DNA from 2 places in the Rahnella sp. BCC 1045 genome. Region 1 is predicted to be linked to the other one. Evidence: predicted binding sites of a transcription regulator. Region 1 holds the regulator's gene; the other holds the start of a gene.
What was found. The regulator PhoB, encoded in region 1, activates phosphate uptake and scavenging genes when phosphate is short. The targets are predictions, from matches to a motif close to CTGTCATAAAACTGNCNNAT.
Positions count from the first base shown of each region.

Region 1 (4,682 bases):
GCGCTGTTCTTTGCTGCGGCGCAGCAGAACGACTTCCACCGGCAAATCTGCGGTCAGCGTCTGAATACGCCGCTGGATATCGCTGAGATAATCCTGCGTGGCGACTTCGATATCCAGCCAGACCGGCTTTTGCATATCGCCGCCTGCAAACTGCGCCAGCTGTTTTTCGATTTCAGCCAGCGAACCTTTGATGATCTGCATGGGCTGGAAAACCGGGATTTCCAGCGTGTCGATGGCGTTAAGCGTTGCGCCGTCGAAATTGAGTAAGTACACACTTTTGGCTTTGCTCAGTTCGTCAAAACTCAGGGCAATCGGCGAGCCGCTGTAACGGATATGTTCGGTTTTTGCGACGCACTGGGCGCGGTGAATATGCCCGAGCGCCACGTAATCTACCGGCGGAAATGCCTGGGCCGGGAAGGCGTCGAGCGTGCCTATATAGATGTCGCGCACGGAGTCAGACGTGCTGACGCCGACGGTGGTCAGATGGCCGGTAGCGATAATGGGCAACGGCATACCAAGTTTCTGACGCTTCGCCAGTGCGGCCTGATATAGCGCGTCATAATGCGCCGCAATGGCTTCCTGCAACGCGAGCTGTTTGTCGCTGCCGGATTGTCCGGCCTGACTGGCGAGCAAATCGCGCGGACGTAAAAACGGGATAGCACAAAGCACCGCGCCCGGTTTTCCGTCACGCTGGTTTAACACTAAAATCTGTTCAGAGAGGTCTTCACCGACGGTGGCAATCACCCGCGTATTCAGGCACGAAAGCAGTTCGCGGGATTCATTGAGGGTGGCGACGGAATCGTGATTCCCGGCCAGCACCACCAGCTGACAGCCGGTTTGTTGTAATTCCACCACGAAGCGGTTGTACAACTCGCGGGCGTAACTGGGCGGCGAACCGGTATCAAAGATGTCCCCGGCGACAATGACGGCGTCCACCTGATGCTGCTGCACCTGACCGGTCAGCCAGCGCAAAAATGCCTGATGTTCAGCGGCGCGGCTTTTGGTAAAAAAGTACTGGCCGAGGTGCCAGTCGGAGGTGTGGATCAGGCGCATGAGACTCCCGTGTGAACCCTGTATGACGACAATGGTGCAAAGTATAAACGTCGGCGGGGGAACCTGTCCCCGATAAATCAGACCAATTTCAGCAGGATGGCGGGAATTTATCTGTCATATTTGCCTTAAATGAACCATCATTTTCATTCATAAATCTGTCACAAAACTGACGCATAATGGCGCCCGCAATCAAATAAAAGATCGCTAACCTATTGGCAGGACCTACGATGGCTAGACGTATATTGGTGGTTGAAGACGAAGCTCCAATCCGTGAAATGGTGTGTTTTGTACTGGAACAGAATGGATATCAGGCAGTAGAAGCTGAAGATTTTGATTCAGCGATTGGCCAGTTAGTGGAACCTTACCCAGAACTGATCCTGCTCGACTGGATGCTACCCGGCGGTTCCGGTATTCAGTTTATTAAGCACCTTAAACGTGAAGCACTGACCCGCGAAATTCCGGTGATGATGCTGACCGCTCGCGGTGAAGAAGAAGATCGGGTGCGCGGCCTGGAAGTCGGTGCCGATGATTACATCACTAAACCGTTTTCACCAAAAGAACTGGTTGCCCGTATTAAAGCGGTGATGCGCCGGATTTCGCCAATGGCGGTCGAAGAAGTGATCGACATGCAGGGGCTCAGTCTGGATCCGTCGTCTCACCGGGTGATGGCCAACGAGCAGGCGCTCGATATGGGGCCGACCGAATTTAAGTTGTTACACTTCTTTATGACCCATTCCGAACGCGTTTACAGCAGAGAACAGTTGCTCAATAACGTGTGGGGCACTAACGTTTATGTGGAAGATCGCACGGTAGACGTGCATATTCGTCGTTTGCGTAAAGCGCTGGAAACCAGTGGACATGACAGAATGATCCAGACTGTTCGTGGTACCGGATATCGTTTCTCAACGCGTTATTGAGTCCCCCACAGCGGAGAACCTGTGTGTTAGAACGTTTGTCATGGAAACGTCTGGCCGGCGAATTTTTTCTCTTTTGTCTGCCAGCCCTGATCCTCGGAATTTTCGTCGGCCATTTCGGCTGGCTCCTCTTTGCGTCGCTGGTCGCGGCGCTGGGCTGGAATTATTACAATCAGCTTAAACTCTCTCACTGGCTGTGGCTTGACCGCAGCATCACCCCGCCGAACGGGCGCTGGAGCTGGGAACCGCTGTTTTACGGGCTGAACCAGATGCAGATGCGCAACCGGCGACGTCGTCGTGAATTAGGTCAGTTGATCAAACGTTTCCGCAGCGGTGCCGAATCGCTGCCGGATGCGGTGGTTCTGGCGACGGAAGAAGGCAATATCTTCTGGTGTAACGGACTGGCGCAGGATCTGCTTGGTTTCCGCTGGCCGGAAGATAACGGCCAGCATATTTTTAACCTGCTGCGTTATCCGGAATTCCGCACCTGGATCCAGACCCGTGACTTCAGCCGTGCCCTGAATCTGCAACTCAATAATGAACATTACGTCGAGTTTCGCGTGATGCCGTATTCCGAGGGGCAGCTTCTGATGGTGGCGCGTGACGTCACGCAAATGCGTCAGCTCGAAGGCGCGCGACGTAACTTCTTTGCCAACGTCAGCCATGAACTTCGCACGCCGCTCACTGTGTTGCAGGGGTATCTGGAAATGATGGAAGACGCCAAGCTGGAAGAGCCGTTCCGCACCAAAGCGCTGGATACGATGCAGGAGCAGACGAGGCGCATGGACGGGCTGGTGAAGCAGCTTCTGACCCTGTCGAAAATCGAAGCATCCGCCAATATCGATATGCACGAGAAGGTCGATATTCCGGTGATGCTCAGCATGCTTGAGCGGGAAGTGCAGACGTTAAGCGGCGGGAAACATGAAGTGGTGTTTCGCGTAAACGAAAAGCTGAAAGTCTTTGGCAATGAAGATCAGCTGCGCAGTGCGGTGTCGAATCTGGTGTATAACGCCGTGAATCACACCCCGCCGGGCACGCGGATTGAAGTCAGCTGGCAGCAAATTCAACATGGCGCGCAGTTTCAGATAAGTGACAACGGGCCGGGCATTGCGCCGCAGCACTTACCGCGTCTGACCGAACGTTTTTACCGTGTGGATAAGGCGCGCTCACGCCAGACCGGCGGCAGCGGACTGGGGCTCGCCATCGTAAAACATGCGCTCAGCCACCATAATTCGAAACTCGAAGTTCTCAGCGAAGTCGGCGTCGGCACGCGGTTTATGTTCACGCTGGCACCAAAATTGATTGTTCCTCAGGGTTCAGACTCCCCGGTCACCGTAAAACCTTAATTTCAGCAATTTACGTAAAGTCTGTTATCAGCCGATAGCAGGCTTTTTCATTTCTATTTATGGCGTGATTCTGCCTGATGATCATGAATTTATTTCACGTCCCATGAAAATTCCTCTGTTGTGAGTGAAGAGGCTGCATGACAGTATGGCCTTAAAGCCGTTTAGACATCCAGATGTCTATAAATAACGCAATGTAATTATTTACTTTGTAAATCATTCGCATTCCGCCAGGGGCGTGATGCCTTAAGGAGTTTTCATGCAACGTACTACCCCTCCGTTCCGCGCTGACGTCGTTGGCAGTTTCCTGCGCCCGGCCGCGATCAAAGAAGCCCGCAAACAGTTTCAGGCCGGTGAGATTAATGCAGTACAGCTGCGCGCGGTGGAAGACACTGAAATCCGCCGTGTGGTGGATTTGCAGCGTGAAGCCGGTCTGCAGGTTGTGACGGATGGCGAGTTCCGCCGTGCGTGGTGGCACTTTGACTTCTTCGAAGGCCTGGAAGGGGTGGAAGGTTATGATGCGGTTCAGGGGATCCAGTTCAACGGCGTACAGACGAAAGCGCGCAGTATCAAAGTGGTGAGCAAACTCGGTTTTGGTTCGCACCCGATGCTGGAAGATTTCCGTTTCCTGAAAAGTATCAGCGGAACGGCTGTGCCGAAAATGACTATTCCCAGCCCGAGCGTGATGCATTTTCGCGGTGGCCGAAATGCTATCAGCAAAGACGTTTATCCTGATCTGAAAGACTATTTTGACGATCTGGCACAGGTTTACCGGGACGCGATCAAAGCCTTTTACGATGCCGGCTGTCGTTATCTGCAACTCGACGATACCGTCTGGGCATACCTGTGTTCTGAAGATCAGAAGAAACAAATCCGCGAACGGGGTGACTCTCCGGAAGAGTTAGCACGTACTTACGCTGACGTGCTCAACAAAGCCATCGCCGGTAAACCTGACGATCTGGTGATTGGCCTGCATGTTTGCCGCGGTAACTTCCGTTCAACCTGGATTTCTGAAGGTGGCTATGAGCCGGTGGCAGAGATTCTGTTTGGCGGTGTGAATATCGACGCCTTCTTCCTGGAATATGACAATGAACGTTCAGGCGGTTTTGAGCCACTGCGTTTCATCAAAAAAGGTCATCAGCAGGCGGTTCTGGGGCTGATCACCACCAAATCCGGTGAACTTGAGCTGGCGAAAACCGTGGAAGCACGGATCGCAGAGGCGGCTGAATATCTGGACATTAACCAGATTTGCCTGAGCCCGCAGTGTGGCTTCGCGTCTACGGAAGAAGGCAATAGCCTGACCGAAGCGCAGCAGTGGGAAAAACTTAAACTGGTGGTGGATATCGCCGCCCGCGTCTGGTAAATCCGGAAA
Region 1 is NZ_JAFMOZ010000143.1:34,309-38,990, reverse strand. It holds gene sbcD (exonuclease subunit SbcD) at 1-1,053, opposite strand, end outside; gene phoB (phosphate response regulator transcription factor PhoB) at 1,281-1,970, shown strand; gene phoR (phosphate regulon sensor histidine kinase PhoR) at 1,994-3,313, shown strand; gene J1782_RS23345 (cobalamin-independent methionine synthase II family protein) at 3,570-4,673, shown strand.

Region 2 (4,682 bases), on a different contig from region 1:
GCGTCATTGGCACATCGAAAATCTGTTTGTTATCCAGCGAGGCCGCCACAAACGCGACGTACAGCGGGAATAAAATCACCAGCACGCCAAGCAGCAGCATGATGTGGCTGAAGATATCCAGCCCTCTGCGGTTCTCAATCATTGGTAACGCACCTTACGCTCGACAAAGCGGAACTGAATGAACGTCAGGCCGCAAACCAGCAGCATCAGAATGACGGACTGCGCGGCAGAACTGGACAAGTCCAGACCGGAGAAACCTTCGCGATACACTTTATAAATCAGCGTGGTCGTCGCTTGTACCGGGCCACCGGCTGTCGCGGCATCAATCACCGGGAAGGTATCAAAGAAGGCGTACACCAGATTGACCACCAGCAGGAAGAAGCTCACCGGTGAAATCAGCGGTAATACGAGATTGAAGAAGCGACGTACCGGGCCTGCGCCATCGATAGCCGCCGCTTCTACCAGAGATTTTGGGATCGACTGCAACGCCGCCAGGAAGAACAGGAAGTTGTAGCTGACCTGCTTCCAGACCGACGCCAGCACCACCAGGAACATCGCCTGACCGCTGTTTTGCGCGTGGTTCCAGTTGTAGCCTATCGAGCCCAGGAAATGAGTAATCAGGCCCAAACCGGGGCTGAACAGGAACATCCACAAGACGGCAGCGACGGCAGGCGCCACGGCGTAAGGCAGGATCATCAGCGTCTGATAAATCCGGCTGCCGCGTACCACGTGATCGACCAGCGCCGCGAAAAACAGCGAAACGGCCAGTCCGATGAATGCCACCATAAAGCTGAATTTCAGCGTGGTATAAAAAGAGTCGAGATAGTACGGGTCCTGAAACAGCTGTGTGAAGTTAGTCAGACCGGCGAAGGTGCTGGATAAGCCGAAAGGATCCAGTGTCTGTACCGAATACCACAGCGCCTGACCGGCAGGCCACAGGAAAAATATCGCGGTGATCAACAGCTGCGGCAACACCAGCGCGTAGGGCAACCAGCTGCAACCAAAACCGGGACGGTGTGAACTCATGATGGTTTACTCGTTAATGCGATGACGGGTTTGGCTCCTCCCCCTGCAAAGGGGGAGGCTGTTTTGCTCCCTCCCCTTCGCGGGGGGAGGTGCAAGAAAATTATTTGGTAGAAGCTTCGAAGCGACGCAGCAGCAGATTCCCGCGCTGTACTGCGGTATCCAGTGCTTCTTTGGCGCTTTTCTTACCGCTCCAGACGCTTTCCAGTTCTTCATCAACGATGGTACGTATCTGCGGCATGTTGCCCAGACGCAGACCTTTGGTGAACGGTAATGGCGGCTTGTTCAGCATCTGGCGGGTGGCAACGTCAGAACCCGGATTCTTCTCGTAGAAGCCTTCTTTTTTGGTCAGCTCATACGCCGCAGTCGTCACCGGCAGATAACCGGTTTTCTGGTGCCATTCGGCAGCGATTTCCGGCGTGGTCAGGAATTGCAGGAATTCGGCGACGCCTTTGTAAGTGTCTTTGTCTTTGCCGTTCATCACCCACAGGCTTGCGCCGCCGATGATGGCGTTTTGTGGTGCGCCTTTGATATCTGCGTCGTAAGGCATCATGCCCACGCCGTAGTTGAATTTGGAATACTGACGGATGTCGGCCAGTGAACCGGAAGATGCGGTAGTCATCGCGCAGTCGCCGTTATAGAACTTGGCGGTGGATTCGTCTTTACGACCAAAATAGGTGAAATCACCTTTTTTGTTCATGTCTTCGAGCATCTGAATGTGTTTGATTTGCTCTGGTTTATTGAATTCCAGAACCGCATCGGTGCCGTCGAATCCGTTGTTTTTGGTAGCGATTGGCAGACCGTGCCACGCGCTGAAGTTCTCAATCTGGATCCAGCCCTGCCAGCCGCTGGCGTAGCCGCACTTCATGCCGGCTTCACGCAGTTTTTCGGTGTACGCGGCCATATCCTGCCAGGTTTTCGGCGGCTGATCCGGGTTCAGACCGGCTTTCTTAAACGCATCTTTGTTGTAATACAGCACCGGCGTGGAGCTGTTGAAAGGCTGGGATAACAGACGGCCTTTGGAATCGGAGTAATAACCGGAAACGGTCGGCACGAACTGGGAAACGTCTTCTTTGATGCCTGCATCACTGAACACTTCGTAGACCGGTTTGATGGCTTTGCTGGCCATCATGGTCGCGGTGCCTACTTCGTAAACCTGCAAGATAGCCGGAGCATTGCCGGTGCGATATGCCGCGATACCGGCCGCCAGGCTTTCGTCGTATTTGCCTTTATAGACAGGCACGATTTTGACATCAGGGTGCGTCTGGTTAAAACGGTCGGCCAGCGAGTTCACTTCTTTGCCTAATTCGCCGTCCATAGAGTGCCAGAAAGGAATTTCTGTCACAGCGAAGGCATTGGCGCTGAAAGCCAGCGTCAGCGCGGTGCCGATGACCGTTTTTTTGAGGTTGATGAACATGCCTGTCTCCTGAATTCTGCTGGTGTAAAAGGGGCAGAGATAAATGGGGTATTGAGAAACGTTTTTATGCGGAGGTAACATGACACGGCTAAATTACAGATAAATAACAGTTAAATGACATTAACGTTACAGCAGCATGAAGTGCAGGTGACGAACAGATGGCAAAAAAGAAGGCGCATCGGGTGAACGATGCGCCTTATAAAGAAGGGAAATCCGGGGGTTTTACAGCGCGCGTTTCAGGCGGGCAACCGCCTCGTGCATCTGCTCTTCGGTCGCGGTGGCGAACGACAGACGGAAGGTCGAGTGATCCGGATTATCGGCATAGAAGAATTCGCCCGGCACAAACACCACGCCCTGCTCCAGCGTCTTTTTCATCCACTCAGCGCAGTTACGCGGCTCGCGGAAACGTGCCCACAGGAACATGCCGCCTTTCGGATATTCAAACGTCAGCACGTCGCCCAGTTCGCGTTCCAGCAGTTCGGCCATGACCTGGCATTTCTTTTTATACGCGGCACGAATGGTTTCGATCTGCTTCGGCAGACGGCCAAGACCGAGATAATATTCCGCAATGCTCTGCGACAACGCGCTGGCGTGCAAATCTGCCGCCTGTTTGATGATGGCGACCTTATGCAACAGCCAGTCAGGCATAATCACCCAGCCCAGACGCAAACCCGGCGCCAGAATTTTAGAGAACGTCGAGGTGTAGATAATGTTATCCGCGTGACCGAAAAGGGCTTTCGACAGCTCAAACAGCGTCGGCTGGCGTTCTTCGGTGAAACGCAGTTCGCCGTACGGATCATCTTCTACAATCAGGAATTCGTGCTGTGCCGCCAGTTTCACCAGCTGCTCACGGCGCACACGGCTCAGGGTCACGCCGCTCGGGTTACCGAACGTCGGCACCAGATACACGCCTTTAATCTTTTGTGTTTTCAGCAGTTCGGCCAGCTCATCGACAATCATGCCGTCGCCGTCTGAACTGACGGAGAGGATTTGCGCTTCGGCCAGTTCCAGGGTCTGCAAAGCGGCCAGATAGGTCGGGCGCTCCACCACGAAAATATCATCCGGGTTCACCACGGCGCGCATCACCAGATCCAGCGCCTGCTGGGATCCGGCGGTCACTACGATATCTTCAGGCTGCGCGACCACGCCACGTTCCTGACAAAGAGAAGCAATACGCTCACGCAGCGTATAACTGCCTTCTGTCAGGCCATACTGGAATGCGTGCTCCGGCTGTTCTGTTATCGCCAGCTGTGTGGCTTCACGCAGGCCGTCGAAATCAAAAAGCGCTGAAGAAGGAATACCACCCGCCAGTGAAATAACGCCTTCCATTTTGCTGTGTTTCAGCAATTCCCGGATGGCCGAACTTTTAAGCCTGACCATACGGGCGGCGAGTAAACCTTCTGTGTTCATGACATGTTCCTGATGATGTGCAAAGTTATAAGAATGTAAGAGATGTTAATTTATCGACAAAATAAAAACCGCAAAGCGCTTGCCGTGCGGTTTAGTAGATTTATCACAGATTTTTAAAATCAGAAGCCAATTTATGCGCCGAGATAGGCCGCACGCACAGCTTCGTTGGCCAGCAATGCCGCGCCGGTATCTTCCAGCACCACATGACCGTTCTCCAGCACATAACCGCGATCGGCGAGTTTCAGCGCCTGATTGGCGTTTTGCTCGACCAGGAAGATGGTCATCCCTTCTTCGCGCAGTTGCTGGATAGTGTCAAAAATCTGCTGGATGATGATCGGCGCCAGACCGAGCGACGGCTCGTCGAGCAGCAGTAAACGCGGCTGGCTCATCAGCGCACGGCCAATCGCCAGCATCTGTTGCTCGCCGCCGGACATAGTGCCTGAACGCTGAACACGACGCTCTTTCAGACGCGGGAACAGTGTAAACACGCGCTCCAGACGGGCATGAAACTGGTCACGTGTGGCGAAAAATCCGCCCATCGCCAGATTCTCTTCCACGGTCATGCGCGAAAACACACGGCGGCCTTCCGGCACTATTGCGATATCGCCGCGCATGATTTTGGCGGTCTGCCACTGTGTGATGTCCTGCCCTTCAAAAATGATCGAGCCGTGCGACGCCCGCGGTTCGCCACATAAACTGCCGAGCAGCGTGGTTTTACCCGCGCCGTTCGCGCCGATCAGCGTGACGATTTCCCCTTTGTTAATGCTCAGGCTGACTTCATGCAGCGCCTGAATTTTGCCGTAATGGGCGGATACCTGATTAAATGACAACA
Region 2 is NZ_JAFMOZ010000132.1:82,383-87,064, reverse strand. It holds gene ugpE (sn-glycerol-3-phosphate ABC transporter permease UgpE) at 1-142, opposite strand, end outside; gene ugpA (sn-glycerol-3-phosphate ABC transporter permease UgpA) at 139-1,026, opposite strand; gene ugpB (sn-glycerol-3-phosphate ABC transporter substrate-binding protein UgpB) at 1,127-2,440, opposite strand; gene J1782_RS16100 (PLP-dependent aminotransferase family protein) at 2,663-3,850, opposite strand; gene livF (high-affinity branched-chain amino acid ABC transporter ATP-binding protein LivF) at 3,982-4,682, opposite strand, start outside.
Region 2: a site for PhoB is predicted at 2,542-2,561, ahead of ugpB (sn-glycerol-3-phosphate ABC transporter substrate-binding protein UgpB). Genes of this name have one in related genera too.